Regions from separate parts of the Oceanobacillus luteolus genome, predicted to be linked through region 2. Evidence: riboswitches for the same ligand, from Rfam matches in the RefSeq annotation. Region 2 holds a riboswitch; each other region holds the start of a gene.
The links. Region 2 has a riboswitch for S-adenosylmethionine ahead of ACFSBH_RS05470 (MetQ/NlpA family ABC transporter substrate-binding protein). Riboswitches for the same ligand answer to the same signal wherever they lie in the genome.
Positions count from the first base shown of each region.

Region 1: another riboswitch for S-adenosylmethionine. It lies ahead of ACFSBH_RS19160 (aliphatic sulfonate ABC transporter substrate-binding protein); the one in region 2 lies ahead of ACFSBH_RS05470 (MetQ/NlpA family ABC transporter substrate-binding protein).
Region 3: another riboswitch for S-adenosylmethionine. It lies ahead of ACFSBH_RS09885 (bifunctional homocysteine S-methyltransferase/methylenetetrahydrofolate reductase); the one in region 2 lies ahead of ACFSBH_RS05470 (MetQ/NlpA family ABC transporter substrate-binding protein).

Region 1 is NZ_JBHUDE010000162.1:40,597-46,131, reverse strand. It holds gene acsA (acetate--CoA ligase) at 16-1,734, opposite strand; gene ACFSBH_RS19170 (ABC transporter ATP-binding protein) at 1,750-2,490, opposite strand; gene ACFSBH_RS19165 (ABC transporter permease) at 2,508-3,362, opposite strand; gene ACFSBH_RS19160 (aliphatic sulfonate ABC transporter substrate-binding protein) at 3,378-4,361, opposite strand; SAM riboswitch class I at 4,498-4,601, opposite strand; gene ACFSBH_RS19155 (PTS fructose transporter subunit IIABC) at 4,761-5,535, opposite strand, start outside.
Region 2 is NZ_JBHUDE010000022.1:69-5,603, forward strand. It holds gene ACFSBH_RS05460 (hypothetical protein) at 29-337, opposite strand; gene ACFSBH_RS05465 (acetamidase/formamidase family protein) at 538-1,449, shown strand; SAM riboswitch class I at 1,581-1,693, shown strand; gene ACFSBH_RS05470 (MetQ/NlpA family ABC transporter substrate-binding protein) at 1,782-2,645, shown strand; gene ACFSBH_RS05475 (hypothetical protein) at 3,539-4,954, shown strand; gene sspL (small, acid-soluble spore protein L) at 5,114-5,242, opposite strand; gene ACFSBH_RS05485 (TetR/AcrR family transcriptional regulator) at 5,307-5,535, opposite strand, start outside.
Region 3 is NZ_JBHUDE010000045.1:13,347-18,881, forward strand. It holds gene metE (5-methyltetrahydropteroyltriglutamate--homocysteine S-methyltransferase) at 1-768, opposite strand, end outside; gene ACFSBH_RS09885 (bifunctional homocysteine S-methyltransferase/methylenetetrahydrofolate reductase) at 854-2,689, opposite strand; SAM riboswitch class I at 3,003-3,105, opposite strand; gene ACFSBH_RS09890 (RidA family protein) at 3,372-3,854, opposite strand; gene ACFSBH_RS09895 (hypothetical protein) at 4,234-5,106, shown strand; gene ACFSBH_RS09900 (hypothetical protein) at 5,222-5,535, shown strand, end outside.

The sequences.
Region 1 (5,535 bases), on a different contig from region 2:
TGTTTGCTAGCTATTTTAACGAGTTGCTGATACAGAAGGTTCTTTGACTCCAGTGTGGTTTGCCTCTGCATGACTTAAAGCTACTTCCCGTGCTTTTAATTCTCTTCGTAAAATCTTCCCACTGATTGTTGTTTTTGGTAATTCATCCATAACCTCAATTTCTCGAGGTGCTGCGTGTGCCGCTAGTTGATTTCGGACAAATAGACGGATGTCTTCTAACAGTTCTTCCGATTCCACATATCCTGGACGGAGGGTGATGAATGCTTTTACAATTTCACCTCGGGTTGGATCTGGTTTACCGATTACACCGGCTTCACTGACTGCCGGATGCTCAATCAGTTTACTTTCCACTTCAAACGGGCCGATCCGTTCACCGGAAGAGTTAATCATATCGTCGTCTCGGCTTTGGAAAAACACATAATCATCCTCATCTTGAATAGCTAAATCACCTGAAAGATACCAGCCTTCATATTTAAAGTAATCATTGAATTTCTTTTTATTTCCCCAGATTTCCTTCATCAGTCCCGGCCAAGGAGTACGGACAGCGAGTTGCCCAACAGAGCAACGAGGCAATTCATTTCCATCTTCATCAAGGATACCGACTTGTATCCCCGGGAATGGTCTGCCCATCGAGCCCGGCCTTATTTCTTCAGATGGTAAATTGACGACTAAATGTCCTCCAGTCTCGGTCATCCACCATGTATCGTGAATGCGGACGCCCAGTTTTTCCCAAGCCCAGTAAATAACTTCAGGGTTTAGTGGCTCACCGACACTCAGTACATGTCGGATAGATGATAGGTCGTATTTTTCAAGCAACTCATCCTGAGCAAGGAGCATGCGAAAAGCAGTAGGGGCGCTGTACCAAATCGTTACTTTGAATTCCTCGATGAGTTGATACCACTCCTCAGCCTGAAAGCGTCCGTTTTGGATGATGATCGTTGCCCGGTTCAGCCATGGTGCAAACAAACCGTATACACTCCCTGTCACCCAGCCTGGGTGGGAGGTGCACCAATATACGTCGTCATCTTTAATATCCAGTACCCATTTACCAGAAATGTAATGATGACCGACCGCCCGATGAGCGTGGAGCACACCTTTAGGTTTTCCTGTAGAACCGCTTGTATAATGAATAATTAATCCATCTTCCGGGTCGAGCCACTCTACAACATCTTCTTCTACACCTTCAATAGTAAGTACTTCGATATCCTCCACAAATAATATGGTTTTTAACGAAGGGATTTCGTCTTGCGGCACTCTATTTACCATATCCTTATCTGTAATTAGCAGTGTACCTTCACAGTCATTGATACGTTCTTTTATCGCATCCTGCATGAAGGCTTCAAAAAGTGGACCAGCAATGGCACCAATCTTAATGATTGCCAGGATGGAAATATAGCATTCTGGCGTTTTCGGAAGGAAAACAAATACGCGATCTCCTTTTTTAACACCAGAATTCTTTAAAACTGTTGCATAGTGATCCGTTTTTTCCTTCACTTCTTTGAAGGTATAACTTTGTCTCTCCTCACCATTGACATAGTGGAGGGCAATTTTATCACCATAGCCATCTTCTACATGACGGTCAATCGTCTCATGTGCTGCATTGACCTTACCGTCTTCCCGGATAAAATCTCTCCCTAATTGGTTCCAGTCAAAGTTTTTCCTTACTTCGTTATAGTCTGATAGATTGTAAGCATGATTAGCTAAAGATGGAATACTTCTATTTTTTAATGTCATGTTCTTTTCCTCCCTTTAGATGCGCGAACTCTGTTTATTCAAATCAAGGCTGTCTAAAATCTCTTTCTTGTAGAATGCGGCTTTCTCGCTGCCACGCTCGAGATTACGTGCTTCACTAATTTCAATTTCTTTATCGATTTCTCCAGGCTGCCCTCTTAAAATAATGATGCGATCACATAAATATGTTGTTTCGTCAATATCGTGGGTGACTAGAACGATGGTGGACTGATGAGTCTTCCAAACATCCAACAACAAATCCTGCAGTTGCATTTTTGTAAATGCATCGAGGGCGCTGAATGGTTCATCTAATAAAAGGATTTCCGGTGATGTGACCAATGCTCTTGCAATTGCTACACGCTGGGCCATCCCGCCGGACAATTGTTTTGGATAAAGTTTCTCACTGCCCTTTAAGCCGACGCTTTCCAAATACTCAATAGCACGCGCCGTCATGTCTTGTTTATCTCCCTTTAAGCCGAAAGTTACATTTTCCAATACCGTTAACCATGGAAATAATCTCGGCTCTTGGAAAATGAATCCTACCTTTTCATGCACTGCTTTTGTCGTCGTTCCGTTAATTGCAATTTCTCCGTCGTAACCACGATCGAGTCCTGAAATTGCACGTAATAATGTACTTTTCCCACAGCCACTCGTGCCAAGAAGTCCGATAATCTCACCAGGATTGGCGGAGAAGTTGATATTATTCACTGCTGTTTTCCCGTCAAACGTTCGGCTGACATCCCTTAATTCAAGGCTCATTTGATTACCCCCTATGTTTACGATCGTTCCAGACTATCCTGCCAATGCAAAGATCTGTCTTGAATCAGTTTTAAAATCCAATCCGATAATTTACCAATCACTGCAAATAAAATAATACTTGCGATAATTGTCTCGGGTGAAAGTGTATTTTGTCCAAGTACGAGTAAATACCCTAACCCTTGACTTGCACCCATTAGTTCCGCTGCGACAACAAACATCCACCCTAAGCCAAGACCGCTGCGGAGTCCGACAATAAAGGAAGGCAATGCAGCAGGTAAGATGATTCTTTTGATGAGTTGGAAGTTGTTTAAACCATACATTTTGCCGACTTCGATTAATTTTCGGTCCACGCCGCTTATCCCGCTCACGATATTTAAATACACCGGGAAAAACACACCGACTGCAATCATCGTCACCTTCGAAGGTTCGCCAATTCCCATCCATAGGATGAATAAAGGTACCCAAGCGAGGGAAGGGATGGAGCGGAAGGCTTGTAGCATCGGGTCTAACAGTTGCTCCGCTTTTTTATAAAATCCGACTAACGATCCTAGGATGATTGCAACGATGGTACCTAATATAAATCCTTGAAATACACGGATAGTCGTTATCCCGATATGCGACCATAACGTTCCATCCTGCGCCATCGTCAGGATGGTGTTGAAAATAACGGTCGGTGCGGGAAGCTGGTAGGCAGGTAATACTTCTAATCTACTTAAACCCTCCCATATTATTAAGAGGGTTACCGGAATAATACTGCCTAAAATTACTGTTCTTCCAGACCCTGAAAATCCATTAAGTTTCCCAGTAGCTTTATTCTTTTCGATATGTTTCTTTAAAGGTACTGATGTTGTTAATTCCCCTTTGTATTTCATCTTGTTCCCTCCACCTTATTCAGACTTGATTGATTCTTCCGCAAACGACGAATCAATGAGTTCGGAAGTTACTTCCTCAATATCTGTTGTTTCATCGATTACTTCTCCAAGTAAGACATTGCCTGCTTCAATCAGCGCCTCATGATGCAGCTTACTCGGTATAGCATTGGAGAAATCATTCCGTTCAATCTGTGTTTTTGCCACTTCCAGTTCGATGCTCGCTTCTTCTGCCAGGATTTCTGCAGCCTTTTCTGGATTGTCAATGGTCCATTCTCTAGCTTTCTCGTAAACCTCAATAACTCTATCCACATAGTCGGGATATTGCTCAGCAAATTCCTCTCTTACACTTAAAAATCCATACGTATTGAAGTCAGGATTGCGATAAAACAGTTCGGCATCGGATTCCAATTCCAGTCTTGCCATATGTGGGTCAAGCCCCGCCCAGGCATCAACAGAACCGGAAGATAAGGCAGAAGCACCATCTCCATGTTGCAGGTTTACAATTTCAACATCATCTGCTGAGATACCGGATTCATTTAAAGCACGAAGCAAGAAAATGTATGGATCCGTACCCAGTGTAGCGGCAACTCGTTTTCCTTCTAAGTCTTGAATCGATTCAATTCCTGAATTCTGATTTGTGACGAGTGCAGTCCATTCTGGTTTGGAGAAGATATAGACGGTCTTGATTGGAGCGCCATTAGCTTTTGACATTAAGGTAGCCGCACCTGCCGCAGAACCGAAATCTACACTATTACTGTTCAGGAATTCCAAGGATTTATTACTGCCTTGGCTTAACACCCATTCAACTTCTATGCCATCTTCCTTCAATTCTTCTTCCAGCCATCCAAATTCTTTCAATACTAGACTAGTAGGGGAGTAGTACGCATAATCCAATTTGATTTTTTTTGGCTTACCATCCGTACTGGCTGAAGTGGAACATCCAGAAATGAGTAATACTAATCCAACCATACTGATGATCAAATATTTTAGTTTTTTCATAGTTTTTTTCCTCCTGATTAACATTCATTTTTCCCTTATCTTGAAAAAGGGTATATATCCTGTTTCCTAACCTCCTACTTATGAAAATATAAAAACCCTCTTCCGTTAAGAAGAGGGTTGATTTATCATTACGCTCTTCTTATCTTCCAGGATATAATCCTGCTGGAATTAGCACCTTACTATTTTTAAGTAGGTTGCCGGGCATCATCGGGCCAGTCCCTCCGCCGCTCTGGATAAGAAATAATTATTCAATTGTTCTAAAAATTTTTGTGTTAGATGCATAATAACATCATAATTTTTTCAAGTCAATCTTTTCAGGGAAGATGAGACGAAAATACTAATTCGAGGAAATTTCTGGATAAAAAAAGATAACCCACAGAGGGTTATCTTTAACATGTGTTAACGTACTGTTTTTTTCCACAATCCAAGTACAACTGCTGCAACCATTGTTCCAATAGCTAAAGCTAATAGGAAAAGCAAGGCATTTTCAGCAAGTGGAATAACGAAAAGTCCACCATGTGGTGCAGGGATGGCTGTATTCCATAGCTGGGTTAATCCTCCTGCAGTTGCTGCTCCAATAATGGACGAAGCAATGACTCGTATAGGATCAGCTGCTGCAAATGGGATGGCTCCTTCTGTAATGAATGATATTCCCATAACATAGTTTGTTAATCCGGATTTACGTTCGCCTTCTGTAAATTTATGTTTGAACATGGTAGTGGCTACCGCGATTGCAAGTGGAGGCACCATTCCGCCCGCCATTACTGCCGCCATTAAACTACCATCACCTGTATCAGTGAAAATTCCTATCGAGAAAGCGTAAGCGGCTTTATTAAATGGTCCACCCATATCAATCGCCATCATTCCTCCAAGTATCACTCCAAGAATGACCGCATTCCCTGTTCCTAGATTTTGCAAGAAATTAATCATCGCTGAATTAATCCCTGAGAAAATTGGGCCAAAAATATAATACATTAATATTCCAGTAAAGAATAAGCCGATCACAGGATAAATTAAAATCGGTTTTAAACCTTCCAATGATTTCGGTAAATTGCGGAAAAGCTGCTTGAGTAGAACGACAATATAACCAGCAAGGAAGCCTCCAACCAAACCACCGAGGAAACCTGCATCACTATTCACGGCAATTAAACCAGCTACCATTCCAGGCATGAGA
Region 2 (5,535 bases):
GTGTTTTTTATTGTCTCATTTTATTGTGTTAGTCTATTTGGAGTCTGGGCTTCTTCCTCTTTTTCGCTTTTTTTTGTTTATATGCGCACCAAGCAGTTTTTAAGGAGGAATATGTACCTATTGCAGCAGATCCATAAAATGCCCCCATAAAAACTCCAGCCCATAAATCTCCACGATGACTAATAAGGATAGATATTAAAAAGCCTAAGATACTTGCGATTGTAGGAAAATATTGTCTTGGTATCGGAAACAATTTAAAACACTGCGTCAATATTAAAACTGCTGGTACTGCAAGAACGCCATCCAAAATGTTTGTGTGAATCGTTGGAAATTCCAAGACTATTCCTCCTATCAAGCTTCAGTTTGACTTGTAAAAGTATAACCGAGAAATGGGATTTCATACACTGACAGTTGAATTCAGGATAAACTAGAGTACAAGTTTTGGAAATGCGAAGAAAGTGCATATAATCTGAAAATTTGATAGAATACTATATAAATCTTTAAGTAGCATTAACCGTATACACAGGAGGAGAGTAAATGGCAACAGTTATCACAAAGCTCAATAAAGACACAGGCATCATATATGAATTCAACAAGGAGAATAAACCTACAAAAACAGTAGCACCAGGAACCACCTTAACAATTGAGACTTATGATTGTTTTGAAGACCAAATCCAAACAGAAGATACTGTAATTGAGAGAATTGACTGGAACCGGATTAATCCGGCAACAGGTCCGGTGTTCATAGAAGGTGCAGAGCCAGGGGATATCTTAAAAGTTAAGATTGAAAAAATTGATGTTAATGATCAAGGTGTAATGGCAGTCGTACCTGAATTAGGTGTAATGGGTGATTCCATTGAAAAAATGGAAGCGAAAATCATGGAAATCAAAGATGGTAAAGTTCATTTTAATGGTGTGGAAGCCCCATTGAATACAATGGTTGGTGTAATTGGTGTTGCTCCAGAAGGGGAAGGAGTGAATTCCGGTACTCCAGGTGCTCATGGTGGAAACATGGACAACAAGATGGTTAAGGAAGGAGCAACCTTATATTTCCCAGTTGCTGCAGAAGGTGCATTATTTGCTTTAGGTGATCTTCATGCTGCAATGGGAGATGGTGAAGTAAGTGGTTCCGGAGTCGAAATTGCAGGGGAAGTTACTGTAACGCTGGATGTAATCAAAGGAGAAGAAATTGTACAGCCCATGCTAGAAAATGATGAAGTATTCACACAAATTGCTTCAGGTGAAACTTTAGACCAGGCAGCAAAGCTTGCGACTACATTAATGATTGAACGCATTGCTCAGAAATCAGGCCGCCCGATCAGTGAAGTGACGATGCTGATGAGTATGAATGCCCAGTTAGAAGTTTGCCAAATTGTGAACCCTCAGAAAACCGCACGGCTAGTTGTCCCGAAATGGCTACTGCAACAGTTGGATGTAAATCTGATTTAACATTCTGATTCTATTTACCTATTTGTGATTTTTATCATGAAAAGCGAAAAAAGATATAATAGTTTGACAAATAATCGAAATGCTCTATAATAGCAAGCAGAGTAATTTTTTGCAAAAAACTAAATAAATGGAACTTATCAAGAGTGACCGAGGGACTAGGCCCAATGACGTCCAGCAACCCCTAACATAATGTTAGGTAGGTGCCAATTCCTACAGAATGGATTTTCATTCTGAAAGATAAGCTGAATAATTTGTATCGGTATGTCTTTCAGAAGTGAAAGGCATACTTTTTTTGTGGAAAATGAAAGAATATAAAACAGGGGGAAATACAAATGAAGAAAAGATTACTATTACTTGCTTCACTTCTACTCGTCCTATTACTTGTTGCATGTGGAAGCGGGGATGAGGAAACGGATAACGAAGCAGCAGCGGAGACAAATGGGACTACCGAAGAAAATAGCAATGCGTTGAGTGAGGACAAGTTGGTTGTAGGTGTAACAGCTGGTCCGCATGAGCAAGTGTTTGAAGTGGTGAAGGAAATTGCCGCAGAAGATGGGTTGGAGATTGAAATCGTATCATTCACAGATTATATTATCCCAAATACTGCACTTGCTGAAGGAGAGTTGGATGTCAATAGTTATCAACATAAGCCATTTATGGAGCAATTTAATGAGGACCATGGAACGAATCTAGTAGCAGCATTCCCAACAACGTTAAGTGCGATTGGTGTCTACTCTAATACATTAAATGATATTAACGATACACCTGAAAATGCGAAGGTTGGTATTCCAAACGACCCGACAAATGGAGCGAGAGCACTTATAATTTTTGAAGAAGCTGGCTTGATTGAACTCGATGAGGAAACAAGGGAAAATGCAACACCGCTTGATATTGTAACGAATGATTTGAATCTGGAATTTATTGAACTCGATGCAGCACAGCTTCCAAAGATGCTTGATGAAGTGGATTTGGCTGTGATCAACGGTAATTATGCACTTGAAAATGGCTTGGATCCATTGAAGGATTCACTTTTTACGGAGTCTTCGGATTCTCCATATGTGAACCAATTGGTTGTTCGCGAGGAGAATTTGAATGACCCGGTAATCGAAAAACTAAAAAGTTACTACTACTCTGATGAAGTAGCAGAATTTGTTTTGGAAGAGTTCGAAGGTGCTTACCAACCTGTTTGGAAATGATTAGGAAAAGCAGCTTGATAGAGGAAATAAAGGTAGACTATCATTGTCCAAAGGGTTGAAATGAAGTACTCTGATGAGCTGAATCGGAGTTAGAAAAATGAAAGATGAAATTGTTTACTGGACGAATTCTTAGCGAATTCGTCCTTTTTATGTATATACGATATCTGAAGGAGATGTGAGAGGCTTTTTCATTACCTCAAACGGTAAAGTTATAGGAGAGACGTCATGTAAGATATTCTCGCGTTCGATTAGGGGGGTGAATTGTAATGGCTAAACAAACGTAAGATGTTGTCACGTTCGGTTAGGGGGAGAATTATTAAGGCTAATCGAATGTAAGACATTCTCACATTTGATTAGAGGTAGAATTATGATGTCTAATCGAACGTAAGCTGTTCTCACGTTCTATTAGAGGGTGAATTATGATGACTAATCGAACGTAAGCCTTTCTCGCGTCCGATTAGAAGTAGAATTATGATGACTAATCGAACGTAAGCCTTTCTCGCGTCCGATTAGAAGTAGAATTATGATGTCTAATCGAACGTAAGCCGTTCTCTCGTTCGCTTAGAAGTAGTCTAATCGAACGTAAGCCATTCTCTCGTTCGCTTAGAAGTAGAATTATGATGTCTAATCGAACGTAAGCCGTTCTCACGTTTGATTAGAGGCAGAATTATAATGTTTAATCGAACATAAGCTGTTCTCTCGTTCGATAAGAAGTAGAATTATCAAGTTCTAATCAAACGTAAGCTTTTGTCACATACATTTAATTATGAATTTGTAAGTGGGAATAAACCTAAATTGAGATTAAATTTATTTGATTTCAACACCAGTTCCATGTAGCGTTTCACCTTGTCCCAGCATAGGCTATAGCATGTTCAAGGAGAGGAAGTGTACGTTTGGAACTGACCATTGCTCATTTACTCTATGGCTTGTTTACTTTGTTGATTATAATGACAATGATTTTCCGGAAAGGTGTGGTTTTACCGACTTTACTCGGAACCTTTATTATCGCGTGGGTATATAAGGGGAGTGTCGTTGGTGGATTTACGTCGATCTTCCATGCGAATTTAGTTGCTGCGCAAGAGTTGTTCAGTATATTTTTAATCATTACGTTCATGCTGGCTCTCCTGCATTCTTTACGTGATTTAGGTGCGGATCGAAGGATGATTCAACCTATCCAGAAACTGATGGTGAATGGCCATATTTCGTTTTTCGTATTAGTAGCAGTCACTTATATTATTTCATTGTTTTTTTGGCCGACACCTGCTGTTCCATTAATCTGTGCATTACTTGTTCCAGCAGCCATCCGAGCTGGATTGCCTGCAATGACTGCTGCAGTTGCCATTGCACTCGCTGGACAGGGGATGGCACTATCCTCAGATTATATTGTGCAAGTGGCACCAAGTTTGTCTGCTCCTGCTGCTGGGGTAGATGTCGAGTCTATAGCTGATAAAGCGTTTGTCATGTCGTGGATTTCTGGTGGAGTAGCGATTCTCTTAGCTTACTTATTGAACAGGAAATCCATCCGTTCTAAAGATGATCCGTTGAACGAAAAGGATCTGAAAACACTGCAGACTACGGAAGAGTCTACAAATAAAGTGAGAACTGCTCATCTGACCACTTGGAGTAAAATCTTTGCAATATTAGTTCCTTTATCTCTCCTTATCGTCGTTATTTATATGATGTACAATAAGCTGTTTGCTCAAAGTGGTGATCTGGTCGGGGGAGATGGTGCAGCCTTTGTTGGCGGTGTAGCAGTAATTCTATTATTGTTGTCGACAGTTGCTTTTGGAAGGCATCATGCCTTAGATTACATTAGTAATCATATTACAGAAGGATTTGTGTTTGCTTTTAAAGCAATGGGGCCGGTTATTCCGATTGCAGGCTTTTTCTTCTTAGGAAGTCCTGAGCTTTCCGGCAAGATACTAGGGGTAGAAGAAGGACCCGCGCTATTATTCGATTTGGTCACGGCCACTCAAGAATTCTTACCGCAGAGTGCTTTACTTGCAGGGTTAAGTATACTGGTAATTGGTATCATCACAGGGCTGGATGGATCGGGATTCTCAGGATTACCTCTTACCGGTGCTCTGGCAGCTTCCTTGGAAACAGCTTCCATTGATGCGTCCACATTAGCTGCAATTGGACAAATGGGAGCAATCTGGACAGGTGGCGGAACAATTATTGCATGGTCGTCACTAATCGCCATTGCCGGTTTCTGTGGAGTGTCTGTCATGGACTTGGTCCGTAAAAACTTCTTCCCAGTCATTATCGGTTTGACAATTATGACATTCATTGCGGTGTTTTTTCTATAATAGTCTCTGGAGTCATTCTTGGGAATGGCTCTTTTTGATTTAAAAGATCGATATCGACTTTCCGTACCATGTTTAATATGCTATTCGGAAAGTATGCCCCCTTTTGAAAACGGGATGATACAACATTCTGTATCCAAAAGGGGGCAATCTATTTCTTCATTAAATTTTAGTGTTTCTTTTCTTTGCACGCTGTTCCAATTGTGATTTAGGCTGTTGATCAGCCACATCCTCTGAATGGCCTTGTGGATTTACACTTGATCTTGCTTTTTTACCTTTATTCTTGGACAATTGCCACACCTCCAGTAATAGTGTTGCAATTTCATTATTTTATATGCATGGATTGTAGCCTTTTTCAATTTCCTCCCGCTAATCCATTCCAATAAAAATCAACTAATTCCTTTGCTAAATCTTCCACAGAATCAAATGAATTTTGATAGCTTTCATCCATTGAATTTTTGACGGTCAATAAATTTACAAAAACCAGCGTCGCAAGCCGTGGGTTGCATTTTCGGATTTCTCCCCGCTCCATGGATCTGGTTAGAGCGGATTCCAGTTCATTGTATAGCGCATCTTCGGCTTTT
Region 3 (5,535 bases), on a different contig from region 2:
CGGTAAATTAACAATCGTTTCATAATCGGATACTTTTTCAAAATAGGTTTGAAATATAATGTTAATCTCTGGAACTTCTTCGGCAAAAGTTTGATATACTTTTTGCGCTGCTGCCAAAACATTTTCAGCCACATCGGTAACGAAAATCGGCTCATCAATTTGCACCCACGTAGCACCGGCATCGACCAGTTCTTTCAGAACCTGAACATATAATGGAAGAAATGTATCCACCAGTTCGCTAAATTGACTTTCTTCGTATCCTTTTGAAATCTTTAAATAAGTGATTGGTCCTAAAATAACAGCTTTTCCATCAATCCCTAGTTTCCCTTTCGCTTCGTTATAATAGTTGAGTGCTCGATTTTCCGCTAATGTTGGTGTTACATCATTTAATTCCGGAACGATATAATGATAATTTGTATTGAACCATTTAGTCATTTCCGACGCAACGGCATCATCGGCACCCCGTGCAATTGCAAAGTAAGTGTCCAGGTCCACTTTACCTCCCGTATAATGGAAACGTTTTGGCACAACTCCAAAGGTTGCTGATGTATCAAGTACCTGATCATATAGTGAAAAATCTCCAACAGGAATGAGATCAATTCCTATTTCCTTTTGCTTCTTTAAATGGTGAAGTCGAACTTCTCCTGTTTTTTCCAATAGTTCCGCTTCTGTGATATCACCATTCCAGTAGCTTTCAAGTGCCTTTTTCCATTCCCTGTTTTCCCCGATTCGTGGATAGCCTAAATTTGAACTTTTGATCTTCGACACATTAATTCCTCCAATTTTTTATATCTTTTCTCGCCATGAAGCGATTTTTATTAGTTTGGTTTGTACAATCAACGGTTTATGATGTCTAATATGCAACTTTTTCCAATACCTTCGTTTTTTCGCGGATGTACTCGACAAGTTCGATTGTAATGTCATAGCGCATAAATGGTGTAATCAAATAAATTCCATTAAAGTGTTCCAGCGCTGTATCGATTAAATCTTTTGATATCGCAATGCTCTCAGCAGTTGATTGTGCTTTATCTCCTGCCACTTTTCTCATTCGTTCACGTACTTCATCCGTCAGCTTGATTCCCGGCACTTCATTATGGAGAAACTCAGCATTTCTGGAAGTAGTAACCGGCATAATTCCTAAGAAAATCGGAATGTCAAAAATAGCTGTTTCCTTTTTTATTTCAATTATTTTTTCTGTACTATAAACCGGTTGCGTTAAAATATAATCCGCACCACTCGAAATTTTCCTTTCCAATCGTTGTACTGCTTTCTTCAGATTAGCTACGTTCGGATTAAATGCTGCGGCAACACTGAAGTCGGTTTTTTCTCTTAATGATTTTCCTGAAAATGAAATTCCTTTATTTCCTTTTTTGATTAGTTCGATCAATTGAAACGAATTGACATCAAATACCGAAGTCGCGCCGGGGAAGTCACCAATTTTCGTTGGATCTCCGGTAATCACCAGCATTTCCGTAATACCGAGAGTATGCAATCCCATTAAGTGTGACTGTAGTCCAATTAAATTACGGTCACGGCAAGTTAAGTGAACGAGTGGTCGAATACCTTGTTCTATTAATAGCTTTGCAACGGCAATATTGCTGATTCTCGGTGTGGCAAGGGAATTGTCCGCAAGCGTAATCGCATCAGCTCCTGCCTGCTTTAACGCTTTTGCCGCCTCTATATATCCAGTCATTTCTAAATGTTTCGGGGCATCTAGTTCAACGACAACTGTATGGCGTTCTATCGCAAGTTCTGGAATTGTTTTTCCTACTCGGATTCTTTCAGTTAAAAAATTTCCTTCTTCTGGTTTCTTCACATTTTTTTGTTCCAGTGGTACTAAACCTTGAATTCCCTCAGTTAACGCACGGATATGTTCCGGCGTTGTACCGCAACAACCACCTATTAGCCGAACACCTTGATCTCGTAAATCACTGGCACAAGTTTTAAAGTAATCCGGTTTATTTTCATAAAACAACACACCATCACGATAAGCGGGCAGACTCGCATTTGGATAAGCTGCTAAGTATGCATGTTCATGAAGTGGAACCGACTCAAGCGATCTAACCATTTGTGATGGACCAAGCCGACAATTTGTACCGACAATATCAGCACCAAGACTTTCTAATTCTTTTAATGCATCTGCCAATGCCAAACCATTTTCAATCACACCTGGTTCATGCATGGATACATTCGCTATAATCGGTAAATCTGTTTCTTCTCTGGCAATTTTTAAAACAGTCCTTAATTCATCCAAGCTGTAATACGTTTCTAAAATCAGACCATCTACACCTTCCAGTAATAAACAATATAATTGCTCTCTAAAACTACGTTTAATTTCATCCTCCGTTACGGTTAACGTTTGCCCCCCGTGAATCCCTCCTATACTTCCTAAAACATAGACTTTATTGTTACTCGCTTTCCTAGCGATTTGAACAGCTCTTTGATTAATTTTTTTCACTTGTTCTTCCAATCCATAACGTGCCAGTTTAATATAATTGGCACCATAGGTGTTCGTTTGTATGATATTAGCCCCTGCATTGATGTACGCTTCATGAATTGTTTGGATTTGTTCTGGTTGCGTCAGATTCAATTCCTCAAAGCTACGATCTACCCCATTTGAATATAAAATCGTTCCCATTGCCCCATCAGCAATTAAAATCCGTTCTTTCAAGTCTGTTAAAAGAGTCAAAAATTATGCACCCCCAAGTTTGCTAACATTGAAAAACAAAATAGGCATCTAACAGTTTTCCGAATCAATACCGGAAAAACTGTTAGATGCCTTTAGTTGTCTAATCGGCAAATTAACTTTTTTTAAGAAGCATTTTTGTGTTGAACAAGCTCTGTAAGACTCACATCCCCCTTTTTATTCTTATGGAGTTCTGATACCGAAGAACTTGCCTATGCTAGATGGAAGAGAATAACTGTTGGTCGACTAATAAGTTAATATCAAAAAACCTCTTCCTATGCAAATAAGAAGAGGTTGGATTCATCCGTTCATTCTCTTCTTATCTTCAAAGCACTTGGCTTACTGGAATTGGCACAGTACTGATTCAGTCTGTTGCCGAGGCTTCAACGGGCCAGTCCCTTCACCTCTCTGGATAAGAAATATAACTAGATATTAAATTGTAAATACATCTTACACGGAATTTTTTAATCTGTCAAACAATTCTACATTTCATTTTTATTAAACTTCTGACAAGAGATGCTATCGATGCAGTCATTCCTGGTGCGAAGCGTTGAAATCAAGTTCTTAATAACTTGAAAACACGTGATGTGCAATTAACCGATGAGGAAATTAAAGCAATTAGCGAACATCTTTAAATAAAACATATTACTATTCAATTGTTCCTGTATTTACAAGAGTTTGCCTGTTATACTTCTGGAGGTGTCCCTTCAGCATTCGATACGATTACATCGATTTGGACTAAAGCATCATTAGGTAAAGCCGATACACCAACCGTTCTTCGGGCAGGGATGCCGTCTGGGAAGAAAGTGGTGTAAGCTTCGTCTACCGCAGCCATATCTTCAATATTTTTAAGGAAAATATTTACTTTAACGACATCGTCCATCACATGATTGATACTTTCAATGATTGCCTTAATATTTTTCAAGCATTGTTCCGTCTGCTCTTTCACGTCGCCAGACACCAACTCAGCGGTTTCCGGATTCAAAGGTAATTGAGCTGAAATGTGATTGTAATGGGAAAACGCTACAGTCTGTGTAGATATAGAACTCTTAGGTGCTTGTTCCGTGTTGTTTGCCTTTATAACGATTCCATGCCTGTCTTCCACATCTTGTGGAGTAGTGCCATCTCCGTGAGATATGACTGCTTCAATTTGCACTAAAGCATTCATTGGTAGAGCTTGAGCAGCAACAGTTGTTAGTGCTGGAAAACTTGTGAATAGTTTTATGGGTAGAATATTCTCTTGGTATATTATCCTTTTATTTCCATAAAGCTGTTGAAGTTCATACTTTTAGAGAATGTTTCTTTATAGAATGACCTCACTTCCCTAAAGTATTATCTACAATTTGATGGATTAAAATTCCTCTCATTTTTAAATCCTTAAGTATGTCTTTCTATTCGATTCCACGATACATCTACGATCTCTTCCCTTTTATATGGAATAATGGTATGGAAATATCAACTAATGTACAAACTGAAACTGGATAGGAAATTTACTAATATACTGGAGATTTCGTTTATTCCTTCTGAACAGGAAAGGTGGAATTGGTTTGTACGGGGAAAAGCAGCATATTCAAGAGGACTCTACAGATATTGCGTTTCAATATAAACAAATGCAATCTTTGAACACTAATCAAAAAGGACAATCATCCAATCATTATTTTAAATCTATTGATTCTGCAGAACAGCAATATGTACTGGGGTGGATCTATTCAAAGGGGTATCTATTTAACTTTAAAAATATAAAGCACTCTGGGCTTTCCATCAAAGTCCCCGAAAGGGATAAGTATATCTTAAAATACATTCAAGAACTCCTCTCCTCAAAACGGCCAATAGTGATAGAAGTAATGAATGGGAGAAATTATGCTAAATTAACGATTGGAAATAAAGATATATATGATGATCTAATGAGCTGTGGTTTGGTACCGACTACGAATGCTGAATTAGAATATCCTGTAAATACTATAACAAACCATGCAGCTTTTATTCTTGGATACTTCGAGGGTAATGGTAGTATATCTTTTAATAATAAAACCAAAATACCAACCATTGAGATTGTTGGTACAGAAAGCATGATATCAACTATTAGAGATATATTAGTAAAAAAATTATCCTTAATAGAAGTTCCATTAATCCAAACAGAAAACTCGCATCGTATCAAGTATCCAGGATTTTACGTCGTCAATAAAATTAGAAAGTGGCTTTATCATTGGAACCCAGGGGTTTGCTTAATTAGGAAAAAAATAACATTTGATGAGCTTTTAAGTATAACCAATTACGGATATTCTATTTTCAGATGTCCCCATTGTGGAAAACAACAGGATCTTAACAAACTAAATATAAAACAACATGTAAAGATAGATGAATCCAGAGATTACTGCTCCATCAAATGTTCTTTGAGTTTTATAGATAATATCATGTAGAACTACTAGAACTTATACTAGATGATTTCTTAGTGCAAATCCCTTGCATCTCCCTAAAAACAGGTTTACTTTAAAAAACTAAGAAGGAGTCGCTTTTAAAGGAGGGTATGCTAGGATGCAAAAAACAGTAGACCGTTATTTACCTGCTATCAAAAAACTGCCTAAAGACAGGCCACTTACTAAACAAGATTTATTAACAGAACATTTTTTAATGATAAAAGACGGGACAACAGAAATTTACTACGCTCCCCACAATGAGTATATCAACAGCAACGCAAAAGTCATTATTGTTGGAATTACTCCAGGATGGAACCAGATGAAAGCTGCATATGAACAATTTATACAAAGCATAGCAGAAGGTGAAGATATAGAGTCTTGCCTTATTCAAACAAAAAAGGCCGCAAGATTTTTCGGTTCCATGAGAAGAAA